DNA from 3 places in the Ectopseudomonas toyotomiensis genome. Region 3 is predicted to be linked to each of the others. Evidence: predicted binding sites of a transcription regulator. Region 3 holds the regulator's gene; each other region holds the start of a gene.
The links. The regulator FliA, encoded in region 3, starts transcription of late flagellar genes. The targets are predictions, from matches to a motif close to CTAAAGTTTNNNNNNNNNNNGCCGNTAA.
Positions count from the first base shown of each region.

Region 1 (5,716 bases), 2.4 Mb from region 3:
CGCGGGCGCTCGTCGAGAACGATGGCCTGGTTGAGAAAGTGACGCTCCAGGTGTTGGCAGACGAAGCTGACTTCCGGGCGCAGCAGTTCGAGCAACTGCAGGCGATTTTCCGAGGGGGTGAGGAATTGATTGAGTTCCACCAGGCTCTGATACAACTGGCGTGCAGTTTCACCGATGTTCGCCTTGGGCAGGCCTGCGATCCAGCGTTTCAGATCGCGGGGGCTGCCGTCGCAGAAACTGAGGCTCTGCTTGCTCGGCGTGGGAACGCGCAACAGTTGAAGGTGGGTACTCTGTCTATCCATCAAACTCGGATACTCCGGCCACGCAATACCAAGCGGCTCTAGTAATAGTCTTTCGAACTCTAGCAGTATCTGCCTGTGCTGGCAGCCCGTCCGCGTGGACGGTCTACCTTGCCAGGGTACGGATCTATGACCGAACGGTCGAGATGCGGGTTCCTTTTCTCAGCGGCTCAGTTCTGAGCATTGCCCATAAGCTGACCCATGCGCACCGCGCTGCCAGCGTCCAGCTCTTCGGCCCATTGCACCTGATTCGGGCCGAACAGGACGATGGCAGTGGAGCCCAGTTTGAAGCGGCCCATTTCCGCGCCCTTGGCCAGCTCGATCGGCCCGCGTGCCTCAGCGTCATAGCGGGTGCTCTTCAGTTCGCGCTTGGGTGGCGTGACCAGGCCGGCCCATACGGTTTCCACGCTGGCAACGATCATCGCGCCCACCAGTACCACGGCCATCGGCCCGCGCTCGGTGTCGAACAGGCAAACCACGCGCTCGTTGCGGGCGAATAGTTCCGGCACGTTTTCCGCGGTGGTCTGGTTGACCGAGAACAGGCGGCCCGGCACGTAGATCATCTCTTTCAGCGTGCCGCCCAGCGGCATATGGACGCGGTGGTAATCCTTCGGCGAGAGGTACACGGTGGCGAACTGGCCGCCCATGAACGGTGCTGCACGTTCGGCGTCGCCGCCAAGGAGTTCGACCGCGCTGAAACTGTGACCCTTGGCCTGGAAGATGCGGCCGTGCTCGATGGCGCCGAGTTGACTGATTGCTCCGTCGGCCGGGCTGAGAATGGCCCCGGGAGTATCATCCAGCAGGCGCGCGCCGTCTTTCAGAGCGCGGGTGAAGAACGCGTTGAAATGTTCGTAAGCACGCAGGTCCTCGACTTGCGCTTCGCTCATGTTGACCTGGTACTGCTTGGCGAACCACAAGATCAGCGGATTCTTCAGCCAGCCGATACGGCATTCGGCAACGCAGCCGATCAGGCGCGACAGCAGGTGATGAGGCAGCAGGTACTGGCTGAGGATAAAAAGACGTTGTTTCATCGTGTTTCCTTGAAGGTTCTGAACCGGCATTGGCGTGGCCAGGCCGGGTGCAACTGAATGGTCGACGGACTCAGCGTTCGATGGGCGTGTCGGGCAGGTTGCCCCACTCGGACCAGGAGCCGGCATAGGCCTTCACGCGCGGGTAGCCGAGCGCCTTGGCGACCACGTAGCTGAAACCGGAGCGGCGATGGGTCTGGCAGTGAGTGATCACTTCCTTGTCGGGTGTGATGCCCAGGCCTTGCAGGATTTCTGCGATATCCGTGCGAATGCGCATACCGCGTTGCGGGTCCATGCCGGCGGTCCACTCGAAATGGGTGGCGCCGGGGATATGCCCGCCACGCGCTGAACTCAGTTTTTCGCCGCGGTATTCGTCCGCGCCGCGCACGTCCCAGATGGCCAGGTCGGTGGCGTCCAGGCGCGATTGCAGGTACTCGCGGGTGGCGGTGGGGGCATCGCTCAGCGTCAGCGATACGTCGGTGCGGGTTACTGCGGGCACCTCCTGGCTCAGCTTGAGGCCATCGCCGATCCAGGCCTGCAGACCGCCATTGAGGAAGTGGTAACGCTGATGGCCGATCACGTCGAGCAGCCAGATGAAGCGACCGGCCCAAGGGCCGCCCTCATCGTCGTAGACCACATAAACGGCATCCGCGTGATGACCGATATCGGCGAACAGCGCTTCGAGCTGCGCTCGCTCGGGCAGCAGACCGGGGGCGGGCGGCAGGCCCAGTTGCGTACGCTTGGCATCCACCCAGCGCGCGCCTGGGATGTGGCCGGTGGTGTAGCGCGCTGCGCTGCTCAGATCGAGCAGGATCAGGTCGGCTGCATCCAGGCGTTCGGCCAGTTGGGCTGGCTCGATCACCAGTGGCAAGTTGTCGAAGGCGGACATGACGGCCTCCTTGAATGAAAAGAGGTCGATTGTAGCGGAAACAGAGCGCTTCAGCGCCCGCGCCTGGAAAAGCTGCCCAGCGCGCGCTCGATGCACTGCACGGTCTTGGTATAGGCCTGCAGGCTGACGTCATTGAGCGGTTGGCCGCCCTGGTCGGCCACGACCAGCATCACTACCCGACCGTTGTTGGCCACAGAGCGCAGCAGCAGATGCTCGCTGGGGAACAGGGCCTTGAGGTTGCCTGGCAGCAGTGCCGAAAACTGCGCCACGTTGCTGGGCGTCAGGCGCAGTTGTCCTGGCGCGCTGAGCAGGCGTTTCAACACCTGACTTTGCGCCGGGTCGAGGCTGAGAGTGGCCGCGCTGGCATTGAGCCCCGCCTGTTGCTGGGTTTGCAGGCGGGTGTGCTGGCGATCGGCAAGAAGCAGCAGCACGCGCTTCAGGCCGCAGGCCTGCAAGGCGTCGCGGGCGCAGGCAGTCAGCTGCGGCACATTGGCAAAGGTGCTGGGCTCGGCGAGCAGGCGTGCACAGTGCTGGCGCCAGGTGGCCAGGTCATCGCGCTTGGGTGGCGCTGCGGCGCTGACGGCTGGCTTCAGGCGATGGGCGTCCCATGGCCAGATCAGTGCCTGGGCCGGGTGCCAGAGTGCGTGATCGTGAATCAGGCGTGCGCTGTTCACGGCGTGCTGGTGCAATTCCTGTTGCAGCTCATTCAGAGGGATCTGCAGGTAAAGTCCGGTAAGGCGCTGCCAGCGCAGGCTGTGCGCGGTATCCCAGGCGTGGTGGGCGGATACTGCCAAGCCGTTGGCCAGCAGCACGCAGTTGCTCGGATGGGTGAGCCAGTGGCGCAGGGGGATGTCGGCGTCGAGCATTTGCTGTTGATGCAGCGGATGCTCGTTGTCGCGAGCGATGTGCAGTGCCCGGACCAGTTGGCGACGATCACGCTCAAGCAGGCGGTAGCCGCGCACGATCCATTCTGGCAGTCGCCAGCGCTCGGCCAGTTTGACGCACAGCTGGATCAAGGTGACGCCGAGCAGCTCTTTCTCGACTGCAGCGGGTCGCTCACCCTTGAGCAGTACACGTTGCTCCCAGGCCTCGAACAGCTGCGGATGGGCGCACAGCAATGGCCAGATGGGTGAAAGAAACAGCAGGCTGCAGCCGTGCAGTTCATTCCACAGGCGTGCCAGGCGTGCACCGAACAGGCCACGAGCCTGTTGGCTGGCATGCTGACTGATCAGCAAAATCTGCTTGAATGCTAGAGGGATGTCGCTTTCTGGCAGGGCAGGCGCCTGGCTGAGAAGGGCTTCGCAGCGGCTCAGGCCGAGGCGCGACAGCGCGGTTTCGACGCTCTCGGCTGGATCGCTGAGGCTGTTGCTCGATTGGTTTGCCTCGCGCAGTACCTGCAGGGCGAAAGAGGGGCTGGACTCTATCGCCTCGGCAATTTCGCGCCAGGTTCGGCGACTGTCTGCCAGGATGCGACGCAGGCGCACATGCTGCTGCTGCTCGATAGGCAGTGGCAACTTGCCCAGATGTTGGACCCAGGCGTCCAGAGTGCGTGGCAGAGACTTTGACGTCGGCATATTGGCTCGAGTCGAACTGGCTTTTGACCATAACTGGCTATAGTCTGGCGTATAAGCTCCGATAATTAGAAGGGTTGTTTTTAATAACCCGTCCACTAGGCTCTACAAGCGTTTATTCCATGGTAAAAATCTTAGGCATCATTGTCGTCTTTGGCTGTGTGCTCGGCGGGTTCATACTCTCGGGCGGGAAGTTCATGGCATTGGTCCACCCCTTCGAGGTTCTGATTATTGGCGGCGCGGCGCTGGGTGCATTCCTCCAGGCCAACCCCGGCAGCATGTTCATGCAGGTTTTCAAGAAATCGCTGAGCATGTTTGGCAGTCGCTTTACCCACGCTTATTACCTCGAAGTGCTCAAACTGCTGTACGAGATCCTCAACAAGAGTCGCCGCGAGGGCATGATGGCCATCGAGGCGGACGTCGAAGATCCCAATGCCAGTCCGATCTTCAGCAAGTATCCCGGTGTGCTCAAGGACGCGCGGATGACTGCGTTCATCTGCGATTACCTGCGCATCATGTCTTCCGGCAACATGGCGCCGCACGAACTCGAAGGCCTGTTCGACATGGAACTGGCCAGCCTCAAGGAGGAAGTGGAGCACCCGGCGCACGCCGTGGCCAAGGTCGCCGACGGCATGCCGGCCATGGGTATCGTCGCGGCCGTGCTGGGCATCGTGATCACCATGTCAATCCTGGCAGAGGCGGACAACGCGCAGATCGGTGAGAAGGTGGGTACTGCTCTGGTCGGTACCTTCCTCGGTATTCTCGCTTCCTACGGTTTCTTCGGCCCACTGTCGAACGCGCTGGAACATGACGCCAAGGAAGAGCTGAACCTTTACGAAGCGATCAAGGCGACTCTGGTCGCTTCTGCCTCGGGCATGCCGCCCACCCTGGCCGTAGAGTTCGGGCGCAAGGTGCTTTATCCGGCACATCGTCCGAGCTTCAGCGAGCTCGAACAGGCCATGCGCGGCAGCTAAGCCATGGAAAATAACCAACCCATCATCGTCAAGCGGGTCAAGAAGACCGCTGGCGGACACCATGGCGGTGCCTGGAAGATCGCTTTTGCCGACTTCGCAACCGCCATGATGGCGTTCTTCCTGGTCATGTGGCTGATGACATCGGCTACTCCGGAACAGAAGAAAGCCATTTCCGGCTATTTCCAGGACCCGATCGGTTTCACCGAGAGTGCCAGTCCATACGCCATCGACCTGGGCGGCACGCCTACGCCAGCGCCCGAGCGCACCCTCAATCCGGACATCTCCGAGACGCCGGAGAGTCAACCGGACGAGTCCGGCGTCAGTACCGATCAGATCGAAACCCTGGCGGAAAAGATGGAGCAGGAACGCCTGGAACTGCTGTTGCAGGAGCTGCAGAACAAGGTCGAAGAGAATCCCGAGCTGCAGCGTTTCAAGGACCAGATACTGTTCGAAATCACCCAGGATGGCCTGCGCATTCAGATCATGGACGCCGAGAACCGACCGATGTTCGCCCTCGGCAGTGCCAACCTCCAGCCCTATTTCGAAGACATCCTGCTGGCCATGGCCGACACCATTCGCGCGGTGCCGAACAAGATCAGCATCAGCGGTCACACCGATGCCAAGCCGTTCGTAGGGCGCGGCGATTTCGGCAACTGGGAGTTGTCATCCAACCGTGCCAACGCCGCGAGGCGCACATTGGTGGCGGGCGGGTACCCGGACGAGCAGGTGGCGCGAGTGGTCGGCTATGCCTCGTCGGCGCTGTTCGACCGCGAGGACCCATTCAATCCGGTCAATCGGCGCATCGATATCGTTGTGCTGACCAAGAAGGCGCAGCGCGCCATCGAGGGCGAACAAGGCGTCGAGGACGGCACTGCGCCCGCGCCAGGCGAGGCTCCGGCGGACGCGGCGAGTGAGCCGCTAGCGCCAGAGCAACTGCAGCAGCGCCTGAATATCT
Region 1 is NZ_CP070505.1:3,030,839-3,036,554, forward strand. It holds gene JWV26_RS13925 (molecular chaperone) at 1-302, opposite strand, end outside; gene asd (archaetidylserine decarboxylase) at 470-1,330, opposite strand; gene JWV26_RS13935 (rhodanese-like domain-containing protein) at 1,401-2,216, opposite strand; gene JWV26_RS13940 (HDOD domain-containing protein) at 2,267-3,790, opposite strand; gene motA (flagellar motor stator protein MotA) at 3,910-4,761, shown strand; gene motB (flagellar motor protein MotB) at 4,765-5,716, shown strand, end outside.
Region 1: the regulator FliA is predicted to act here: its motif matches at 3,828-3,855, upstream of motA (flagellar motor stator protein MotA).

Region 2 (5,716 bases), 2.2 Mb from region 3:
GCCGGCTGGCCTGGAGCTGGAGAACCAGAACCTGGCGCAGAGCGCGGCGAGCCTCGATGACGCTGGTAGCAACGTCAAGGAATGGCGCCGCTCCATGCAGAACGCGCGGATCAAGCACCAGGAATATCGCGGTGATCGCTACGTGGCGGCGGTGGACGTGGAAGGCTACGGCACTACCCATCTGCTCTATCTGGCCCGCGCCGTGACGCCTGGCAGCTATCGGGTACCGCCACCGCAGGTGGAGTCCATGTACCGGCCGAGCTGGCAGGCGCTGGGCAGTGCGCCGGAAGGGATGGTGGTGCGGGGCCGGTAAGAGCGGCCCTCTCCCCAGCCCTCTCCCATGAATGGGAGAGGGAGCCGATCATGTCAGCTGTCAGATGTGCGTCACACGGCTTGCAAGGCAGGGTGCACTCGGTATCAGGCTTACCTCATATCGCTCCCCTCTCCCGCTTGCGGGAGAGGGGCTGGGGGAGAGGGCAAAAAAGGTTCAAGGAGGAACCATGACCTTACTCGACAACGCCAAACGCCTGCGCCGCCAGATGACCGATGCCGAGCAACGGCTCTGGTATTACCTGCGTGCTCACCGCTTCCTGGGCCTGAAGTTCAAACGGCAAAAACCCATTGGCCCCTATATCGTCGACTTCATCTGCACCGAAAGCTGGCTGGTCATCGAACTGGACGGTGGCCAACACCAGCAGCAGACGGAATACGATCAACATCGTGAGCGTTATCTGGAGACTCGAGGCTATCGTGTGCTGCGTTTCTGGAATCATCAGGTGCTGGCCGAAACGGAGGCGGTACTTGAACAGATTCGCCAAGTTGCTCGTCCTGATGAATAGGTGCGGCTTCGTTGTGGGCGGGTGTTGATATGACTGATGCCAAACGCCGAACGGCTCCCCTCTCCCGCTTGCGGGAGAGGGGCTGGGGGAGAGGGCAGCGAGCGCTCCTTATCCTCCTGCTTCCCCTCGTCCTGCTCTGGCTAGCCGACCGCCTGTTCCCGCTGCCTCTGCCCGAAGACGACCTGGCTCGCGTCGTGCTGGCCGAGGACGGCACGCCGCTGTGGCGCTTCGCCGACCACGACGGCGTATGGCGTTACCCGGTGACGCCCGAAGAAGTCTCACCCTATTACCTCGAAGCCCTGCTGACCTACGAGGACCGTTGGTTCCGCCAGCACCCCGGCATCAATCCACTGGCATTGGGGCGCGCGGCCTGGCAGAACCTCACCGGCGGGCGCGTGGTGTCCGGCGGCAGCACGCTGTCGATGCAGGTGGCGCGGCTGCTCGATCCGCATGGCCGTGACCTGCCAGGCAAGCTCAAGCAACTCTGGCGCACCGCACAGCTGGAGTGGCACCTGTCCAAAGACGAAATCCTCACCCTGTATCTCAATCGTGCGCCCTTCGGCGGCACTCTGGAGGGCGTCGCGGCGGCGAGCTGGAGCTACCTGGGCAAGCCGCCAAGCCAGCTCACCCGCGCCGACGCCGCGCTGCTCGCCGTGCTACCGCAGGCCCCCAGCCGCTTGCGCCCGGACCGCCACCCCGAGCGCGCCCAGGCCGCGCGTGACAAGGTGCTGCGGCGCCTGGGCGAATTTCAGGTATGGCCGCAGACCCTGGTGGACGAAGCGCTGGAGGAACCGGTGTTCCTCGCCCCGCGCCGTGAGCCGAGCCTGGCTCCGTTGCTGGCGCGGCGGCTGAACCGCGTCGGCAGTCCGCCGCTGATTCGCACTACGCTGGATGCCGGTTTGCAGCTGCGCCTGGAGGATCTGCTGCTCGGCTGGCGCGCGCGCCTGCCCGAGCGCACCTCGGCGGCGATCCTGGTGGTGGAGCACGAAAGCATGGCCGTGCGCGCCTACCTGGGTTCGGTGGATATCGCTGACACCGCGCGCTTCGGTCACGTCGACATGGTGCGCGCCCTGCGCTCGCCTGGTTCGACGCTCAAGCCCTTTCTCTACGGCATGGCCCTGGATGCCGGGCTGATTCACTCCGAGTCGCTGCTGCAGGACGTGCCGCGGCATTACGGCGACTACCGCCCCGGCAACTTCGCCGCCGGCTTCATCGGCCCGGTGTCGGCCAGCGAGGCACTGGCCACCTCGCTTAATCTGCCAGCCGTGCAACTGCTCGAAGCCTATGGGCCGAAGCGCTTCGCCGGCGAGCTGCGCAGTGCCGGCGTGCCGATTCGCCTGCCGGCGCTGGCCGAGCCGAACCTGGCGCTGATCCTGGGGGGCGGCGGCTCGCGCCTTGAGTCGCTGGTGGCTGGCTACAGCGCCTTCGCGCGAGGTGGCACGGCGGCCAAGCCTCGCCTACAGCCGGGTGATGAGCTGCGCGAACGGCGCCTGCTGTCGCCCGGCTCAGCCTGGATCATCAGGCGCATTCTCAGCGGTCAGGCACGGCCTGATCGTGACCCACGCGCACAACTGGCGCAGCGCCCGACCCTGGCCTGGAAGACCGGCACCAGCTACGGCTTTCGCGATGCCTGGGCCATCGGCGTCGGCCCGCGCCATCTGATCGGTATCTGGATCGGCCGCCCGGACGGCACCCCGGTGCCCGGCCAGTTCGGCCTGGCCTCGGCCGCGCCGCTGCTGCTGCAGGTGCATGATCTGCTGGTCAATCGCGACAGCCAACGCGGCATCGCTGCACCGGCCGACCCGCAGCCGGCCGAGGTCGGCGTGGCCGCCATCTGCTGGCCGTTGGGCCAGCCAATGAGCAAGGACGATCCCAACTGCCGTCGCCTGCGCTTTGCCTGGACGCTGGAAGGCACCACGCCCCCCACGTTGCTGGCAGCCGATCAGCCATTGGGTAGCGGCCTGCGCGAGCGCTATTGGCTCAATGCTGAAGGGCGGCGCGTTGGTCCAGGTTGTTCCGGGGCCGAGGCGCGTGAACTGGCCTTGTGGCCAGCGCCATTGGAACCCTGGCTGCCACGCCGTGAGCAGCGCACGGCACGATTGCCGAGCGTCGATCGAAGCTGCCCGCCACCGCGCAGCAGCCAGGTGGCGCCGCTGTCCATCGTCGGGGTGCGCGATGGTGATCGTCTGCGTCGCCCGCAAGGCAATCACGAGCCACTGCGGCTCAGCCTTTCGGCGCTAGGGGGAAGTGGCCGGCGCTGGTGGTTCCTCGATGGCCGACCGCTGGGTGACACTGCGCTGGATGCGCCCTTCAACCATGCCTTCGACAGCGGCAGGCATCAACTGAGCGTGCTCGACGAGGGTGGCCAGACCGCTCGTCTGGAATTCAGCGTAGGGCCGTGACGCGACTCGCTGGCGGTGTGCGAGTGCCGACCGCTCTGGCCTGAGCCCTGATCATCCCTGCAAATAATGCCGCCTAGAGCGAATAAAGCTTGGTCGTGAGCCGCCGATATGAAATCTGGCGGTAACCGATTTGCAATTTGTGTACATTTTTGTATCCAATTGTTCGGCGAGCTCAAAATAATAACCGGGAGAAGCCTCCATGCGCCTCTGGCAACGCAGTATTCAGTGGCAGTTGATCCTCAGCATGGGCGCTGCCCTGTTGGCCAGTATTCTAATCGTCGTCGGCATCTACTCGGCGGTGGTCAATCGCCTGACCGAGCGCTACCTGATTGAGGAGGCCTTGCCGGCGCGGGTGCTGGCGATCCGCAACGATCTGGAACGCGTTCTCACCGCACCGATCACCGCCAACGCCTCGATTGCCGAGAACAGCCTGGTACAGGACTGGTTGGCCGCTGGCGAGGACGCGGCCCGGCGTGACGAGTTCGCGCGCTATCTGGAGGGCGTGCGCGCCCAGCAGAACGCCATGACCACTTCCATCGTCGCTCTGGCCAGTGGCAACTACACCACCGGTGAAGGGCTGATGCGTACCCTCGATCGCAGTCAGGCCGAAAACCAGTGGTTCTATCGCCTGGTCGACAGCGACCGTGATCGGGTGCTGGAAATCGATATCGACAAGACCACGCGGCTGCCCACGCTGTTCATCAACCAGCGCATCAAGCACGGTGGCAAGACCCTTGGTGTTTCCGGCCTGGGCTACAACCTGGCGGACATGTCGAAGATGATCAGCGAATTCCGCTTCGGCGAGCGCGGCCAGGTGTTTCTCATCGACAGCCAGGGCAGCATCAAGGTGCACCCGCGTTCGGAGCTGAGTGGCAGTGGCAAGCTCGCCGAACTCTTCGGCGCCGATGCCAGCCGTCAGGTGCTTGCAGGCGATAGCCGGGCGGTACGTTTCGAGCGTGATGGCGAGACCTTTCTCGCCGTGGCGCAGAGGTTCGCCAGTATCGACTGGCTGCTGGTCAGCGAAGTGCCCGAGGGCGAAGTCTACGCCGAGGCGCGGCAGGCGCTACTGATGACCAGCCTGATCGGTGTGGCCGTGGCACTGTTGTTCCTGGGGCTGGTGGTGCTACTGGCTCGCGGCCTGGTGCGGCCGATCCGTCAGGTGACTCAGGCGCTAGTGGAGATCGGTGGCGGCGGTGGCGACCTGACGCGGCGCCTGGATGAATCGCGGGCCGATGAGCTGGGTGACCTGGCGCGGGGTTTCAACCGCTTTCTCGCCAGTCAGCGCGATCTGATCGGCGATGTGCTGGCCACCAGCGAGCGACTGCGTACCGCGGTCGGCCAGGTGGCGCGGGTGGTGGAGAACACTGCAGGGCGTGCTGTGCAACAGCAGGAAATGACCGACATGGTGGCCACCGCCGTGCACGAAATGGGCCTGACCGTGCAGGAGATCGCGCGCAACGCCAGCAACGCCGCGCAGTCCTCACACAGCGCGCGCGACGAGGCGCAGAGTGCGCGTCAGGTGGTGGGCCAGTCCATCGCCCATATCGAGCGCATGTCCGCCGATATTGGCAGCGCGGCGGGAGCGGTGACCGAATTGGCCGAGCAGGTCGCGTCGATCGATCAGGTGCTGGCGGTGATCCGCGGTATTTCCGAGCAGACCAATCTGCTGGCGCTCAACGCGGCCATCGAAGCCGCGCGCGCCGGGGAGATGGGGCGCGGTTTCGCCGTGGTCGCCGACGAAGTGCGTACCCTGGCCAGCCGCACCCAGGCCTCCACCGACGAGATCCAGCAGATGATTCAACGCCTAAAGCAGGGCGCCGAAACTGCCGTCAGCTCCATGCACGCGGGGCAATCGGCCACCGGTACCGGCGTCGAATCCAGTCAGCGCACCGGGCAGTCGCTGGGCGCCATCACCGAGCAGGTCGAGCGCATCAGCGACATGAACACTCAGGTGGCCGCGGCGACCGAAGAACAGAGCTCGGTGACCGAGGAAATCAATCGCAACGTGCAGGGCATCGCCGACCTGGCGCACGCCACTGCTGGTGAGGTGCGCGTCTGCCGTGAGGATTGCCAGACCCTTAGCCGCCTGGCTGATGATCTGGCCGGGCAGATGGGCAAATTCAGGCTGTAGTCCTGAGGTCCGTTCTCAGTGATCGGCTGCAACCAGGCGGTTGCGGCCCTCGCGTTTGGCGCGATAGAGCGCACCGTCGACGCGCTTGAAGAAGGCATCGGCGTCGCCGTCATGACTGCTGCTGAAACAGCCGACGCCCAGACTGGTGGTCAGCTCCAGGCGCTGGCCGGCCAGCATCAGGCCTTCTGTTTCCAGTTCCTGGCGAAAGTGTTCGGCCAGATCCCACGCCTGGGCCAGGGTGGTGCCCGGCAGCAGTACGCCAAATTCTTCGCCACCCAGACGCAGCAGTGCGTCGGCATCACGGCGAAACACCTGGCGCATGCGTTCGGCGAAGGCGCTCAGGC
Region 2 is NZ_CP070505.1:3,181,948-3,187,663, forward strand. It holds gene JWV26_RS14560 (alpha-2-macroglobulin family protein) at 1-313, shown strand, start outside; gene JWV26_RS14565 (endonuclease domain-containing protein) at 501-839, shown strand; gene pbpC (peptidoglycan glycosyltransferase PbpC) at 869-3,241, shown strand; gene JWV26_RS14575 (methyl-accepting chemotaxis protein) at 3,441-5,372, shown strand; gene JWV26_RS14580 (GGDEF domain-containing protein) at 5,388-5,716, opposite strand, start outside.
Region 2: the regulator FliA is predicted to act here: its motif matches at 3,324-3,351, upstream of JWV26_RS14575 (methyl-accepting chemotaxis protein).

Region 3 (5,716 bases):
AAGACCCTGGGGCGCATCCTCGGTGTGTCGGTGACTCAGATCGACCCCGGTCAGTCTCTGCTGCAGGCTCTGGCGCCGCTGGCCAAGAAACGCGTGGTGCTGGTCGATACCGCTGGCCTGCCAGGCAACGATCCGGCGCTGCGTCTGCAGTTGGAGAGTCTGGCCTCGGCACGCATCAAGGCGAAGAATTATCTGGTACTGGCCGCAACAAGTCAGAGCCAAGTGCTCAAGGCGGCCTACCATAGTTACAAGCGTTGTGGTCTTTCAGGCTGCATACTGACGAAACTGGACGAAGCCGCGAGTCTGGGTGAGGTTTTAGGTCTGGCTATAGGCCAGCAACTGCCGGTAGCCTATGTGACGGACGGGCCGCGGATTCCGGACGATCTGCATGTGCCGCGTAGCCATCAGCTGGTCAGCCGTGCCGTTGGGCTGCAGGCTGCCGAGGAGCCGAGTGAGGACGCCATGGCGCAGATGTTCGCCGGCCTCTATCACAATCCGGCCAAGCGAGCCGGTTGACGCAGCGAGAATGTTGCACCCTCTCGCCACGTGGTGCGGGAGTGAACGGCCTCAACAGGTGCTTACCAACGACCTGTAAGGCCAAGTCGAAGTTAGACAAGGTGTAGAAAGAACATGGGTATGCATCCCGTACAGGTGATTGCGGTGACTGGCGGCAAGGGTGGCGTCGGCAAGACCAATGTGTCGGTCAATCTGTCCATGGCCCTGGCCGATCTCGGCCGTCGGGTCATGCTGATGGACGCCGACCTTGGCTTGGCCAACGTCGACGTTCTGTTGGGCCTGACGCCCAAGCGCACCCTGGCCGATGTCATCGCGGGTGAATGTGATCTGCGTGACGTTCTGCTGCAGGGGCCGGGTGGCGTGCGCATCGTGCCGGCAGCATCCGGTACGCAGAGCATGGTCAGCCTCACGCCGATGCAGCACGCCGGGTTGATCCAGGCGTTCAGTGACATCAGTGAAAACCTTGACGTGCTGGTGATCGACACCGCTGCCGGTATCGGTGATGCGGTGGTCAGCTTCGTGCGTGCGGCGCAGGAGATCCTTGTGGTGGTCTGCGATGAGCCCACCTCGATTACCGACGCCTACGCGTTGATCAAGCTGCTCAATCGCGATCACGGCATCAGCCGCTTCCGCGTACTGGCCAATATGGCCCATAGCCCGCAGGAAGGACGCAATCTCTTTGCTAAGCTGACCAAGGTGACGGATCGTTTCCTCGATGTCGCCCTGCAGTATGTCGGTGCCGTGCCTTACGATGAGTGTGTGCGCAAGGCCGTGCAGAAGCAGCGCGCCGTCTATGAAGCCTTCCCTCGATCCAAGTGCGCCCTGGCGTTCAAGGCGATAGCTCAGAAGGTAGATACCTGGCCGTTACCGGCCAATCCCCGTGGTCATCTGGAGTTTTTCGTCGAGCGTCTGGTGCAACAACCGACCGCAGACTCGGCCGTATGACAGCAGCTTCTGGACTTCGTATGTACAACAAGGCTCAGGCGCAGGACTCCCAGCACCAGCTGATCGAGCGCTATGCGCCGCTGGTCAAGCGCATCGCCTACCACCTGCTGGCTCGTCTGCCGGCCAGCGTGCAGGTCGATGATCTTATCCAGGCCGGCATGATCGGCCTGCTCGAAGCCTCGCGCAAATACGACTCCAGCAAGGGTGCCAGTTTCGAGACCTTCGCCGGTATCCGTATTCGCGGCTCCATGCTCGACGAGGTGCGCAAGGGTGATTGGGCGCCGCGTTCGGTGCACCGCAACAGCCGGATGGTCAGTGATGCCATTCGTGTCGTGGAGGCCAGAACCGGACGGGACGCTAAAGATCACGAGGTTGCGGCCGAACTCCAATTGAGTCTGGAAGATTACTACGGCATTCTTGGCGACACTTTGGGCAGCCGCCTGTTCAGTTTCGACGACCTGTTGCAGGACGGCGAACATGGCGGGTTGCACGAAGACGCCGGACACACTCACCTCGAACCTTCGCGGGACCTCGAAGACGAACGCTTCCAGGCGGCCTTGGCCGATGCCATCGCCGGTTTGCCGGAGCGCGAACGTCTGGTGCTGGCGCTGTATTACGATGAAGAACTGAACTTGAAGGAAATCGGTGAAGTGCTGGGGGTTAGCGAGTCACGTGTTAGCCAGTTGCACAGCCAGTGCGCGGCGCGTTTGCGCTCGCGGCTGAGTGAGTGGCGCGCTGGCTGAACGCGGCGTACTCGCAGGCGCAAACGGTTTCACGATTAAAGGGCGTAGTTGCAAGCGCAATACGTTTGGGACTGTACGGAGGTCGACTTGGACAAGAACATGAAAATCCTCATCGTTGACGATTTCTCGACGATGCGACGGATCATCAAGAACCTCTTGCGGGATTTGGGTTTCACCAACACCGCGGAAGCCGATGACGGCACCTCGGCGCTGCCGATGCTGCAAAGCGGCAGTTTCGACTTTCTGGTGACCGACTGGAACATGCCTGGCATGACCGGCATCGACCTGCTGCGCGCCGTACGTGCCGACGAGCGCCTCAAGCACCTGCCGGTGCTGATGGTGACTGCTGAAGCCAAGCGCGATCAGATCATCGAGGCGGCCCAGGCCGGTGTGAATGGCTACGTGGTCAAACCCTTCACCGCTCAGGTGTTGAAGGAAAAGATCGAGAAGATCTTCGAGCGGGTCAACGGCTGATGTCAGCCGCGAGGGTGCTATGGAACACGATGACTCCACGCTGGGTGACCTCGAGTCGACCCTGAAAAACAATGCCCGCGATCTGGTCGATAGCCTTGAACAAGGTAATTTCGGCGCCGCGGTGCAACTGATCAACGAGCTGAACAAGGTCCGCGACCGCGGGCTGTATCACGAGGTCGGCAAACTGACCCGTGAACTGCACAACGCCATTGTCAATTTTCAGCTCGATCCGCGTATGCCGCATGCCCAGGAGCTGTCGCAGATCGCCGATGCGACCGAGCGCCTGAACTACGTCGTGACCATGACCGAGAAGGCCGCCAACCGGACCATGGATCTGGTCGAGCAGAGTGCGCCGCTGGTCAACGACCTCAGTGACGAAGCGCAGAGCCTCAGCGCTGAGTGGGGCCGCTTCATGCGCCGCGAAATCGGTGCCGACGGTTTCCGCGAGCTGGCCAAGCGTGTCGAGCTGTTCCTCGCCCGCAGTGAACGAGATGGCGCCAAGCTCTCCGGCCACCTCAACGACATTCTGTTGGCTCAGGACTATCAGGACCTTACCGGCCAGGTGATCAAGCGTGTCACCCAGCTGGTGACCGAAGTGGAAAGCAACCTGCTCAAGCTGATGCTCATGGCCAGCCAGGTCGACCGTTTTGCCGGTATTCAGCACGACCACGAAGCGCTGCGTACCGAACAGGAAAAATCAAAAGAGCCATCGCGGGGTGAAGGTCCGCAGATTCATGCCGATAAGCGTGATGACGTCGCCTCCAGCCAAGACGATGTCGACGACCTGCTGTCCAGCCTAGGGTTCTAAGGAGCACACAATATGAGCTTCGGCGCCGATGAAGAGATCCTCCAGGATTTCCTGGTAGAGGCCGGCGAGATTCTCGAACAGTTGTCCGAACAGTTAGTCGAGCTGGAAAGCCGACCGGACGACATGAACCTGCTCAACGCCATCTTCCGCGGTTTCCATACCGTCAAGGGCGGAGCGGGTTTCCTCCAGCTCAACGAGTTGGTGGAGTGCTGCCATATCGCCGAAAACGTCTTCGACATCCTGCGCAAGGGTGAGCGTCGCGTCGATTCGGAGCTGATGGATGTGGTGCTCGAGGCTCTTGATGCAGTAAATGGCATGTTCGGCGAGGTGCGTGAGCGCCGCGAGCCGACGCCCGCGTCGCCTGAACTTCTGGCGGCATTGTCACGCCTGGCCGAACCGGGCGGCGCTGAAGCAGCTCCTGCGCCGGTGCAGCAGGCCGAGCCGGAACCCGTGCCGGTGTCTGAGCCAGTTACGCCGTCCGCTGCCGCGGGCGACATCACCGACAGCGAATTCGAGCAACTGCTCGATGCCCTGGGTGACGCGCCGGCTGCCGCCTCCAGTGCGCAGACCAGTGCCAGCGATGAGATCACCGATGACGAGTTCGAGTCGCTGCTCGATCAGTTGCACGGCAAGGGGCAGTTCGCCGGCACGGTCGAAACGCCTGCCGCTGCGGTAGGCGCTTCTGCGCCTGCTGGCGTAGCGGCAGGCGATGAGATCACCGACGACGAATTCGAAGCGCTGCTCGATCAGCTGCATGGCAAAGGTCAGTTCTCGGCCACCGCCGAAGCCGCTGCTCCGGTTGCAGCCGTTGCTGCAGCGCCCACTCCGGCCGGTGATGAGATCACCGACGACGAGTTCGAGTCGCTGCTCGATCAATTGCACGGCAAAGGCAAATTCGTGCCGCCCGCTGAGCCGGCGCCCGCGCCTGCCGCCGCGGCCAAACCTGCAGCAGCGCCCAAGGCCGCCGCACCTGCCAAGCCCGCAGCAGCCAAGGCTGAGCCTGCTGCCGCTCGTGCTTCTGCCGCGCCTGCGCCGGCTGCCGACAAGGCGCCGGCCGCGAGCGAAGCGGAAACCACCGTACGGGTCGACACTGCGCGCCTCGACGAGATCATGAACATGGTCGGCGAACTGGTGCTGGTGCGTAACCGTCTGGTGCGCCTGGGACTGAACAGCGGCGACGAGGCGATGTCCAAGGCTGTGTCGAACCTCGACGTGGTCACGGCGGATCTGCAGACCTCGGTGATGAAGACCCGCATGCAGCCGATCAAGAAGGTCTTCGGCCGCTTCCCGCGTCTGGTCCGCGATCTGGCGCGTAACCTGAAGAAGGAAATCAACCTCGAGCTGGTGGGCGAGGAAACCGACCTCGACAAGAACCTGGTCGAGGCCTTGGCTGACCCGCTGGTGCATTTGGTGCGCAACGCCGTCGACCATGGCGTGGAAACCCCGGAAGAACGCGAGAAGAGCGGCAAGGCTCGCGCTGGGCGCGTGGTGCTGTCCGCCGAGCAGGAAGGCGATCACATCCTGTTGTCGATCACCGATGACGGCAAGGGTATGGACGCCGACGTGCTGCGTGCCAAGGCCGTGGAGAAGGGCCTGCTGGACAAGGACGCGGCCGATCGTCTCAACGAGTTCGAATGCTACAACCTGATTTTCGCCCCGGGCTTCTCGACCAAGACCGAGATCTCCGACGTGTCCGGTCGCGGTGTCGGCATGGACGTGGTGAAGACCAAGATTTCCCAGCTCAATGGCACGGTCAACGTGTTCTCGCAGAAGGGGCAGGGCTCGAAGATCATCATCAAGGTGCCACTGACCCTGGCGATCATGCCGACGCTGATGGTGATGCTGGAGAATCAGGCCTTCGCCTTCCCGCTGGTCAACGTCAACGAGATCTTCCATCTCGACCTGTCGCGCACCAACGTGGTCGACGGTCAGGAAGTGGTGATCGTGCGCGACAAGGCGCTGCCACTGTTCTATCTCAAGCGTTGGCTGGTACCGCAGGCCTTCCATGAAGGTCAGCGCGAAGGCCATGTGGTGATTCTCACCGTTGGCAGTCAGCGCATCGGCTTTGTCGTCGATCAACTGGTCGGGCAGGAAGAAGTGGTAATCAAGCCACTGGGCAAGATGCTGCAAGGCACGCCCGGAATGTCCGGCGCCACGATCACGGGTGACGGACGCATCGCGTTGATTCTCGACGTACCGAGCATGCTCAAGCGCTACGCTCGACGTTTCT
Region 3 is NZ_CP070505.1:195,558-201,273, reverse strand. It holds gene flhF (flagellar biosynthesis GTPase FlhF) at 1-516, shown strand, start outside; gene fleN (flagellar synthesis regulator FleN) at 631-1,461, shown strand; gene fliA (RNA polymerase sigma factor FliA) at 1,458-2,204, shown strand; gene JWV26_RS00920 (chemotaxis response regulator CheY) at 2,304-2,678, shown strand; gene JWV26_RS00915 (protein phosphatase CheZ) at 2,698-3,486, shown strand; gene JWV26_RS00910 (chemotaxis protein CheA) at 3,499-5,716, shown strand, end outside.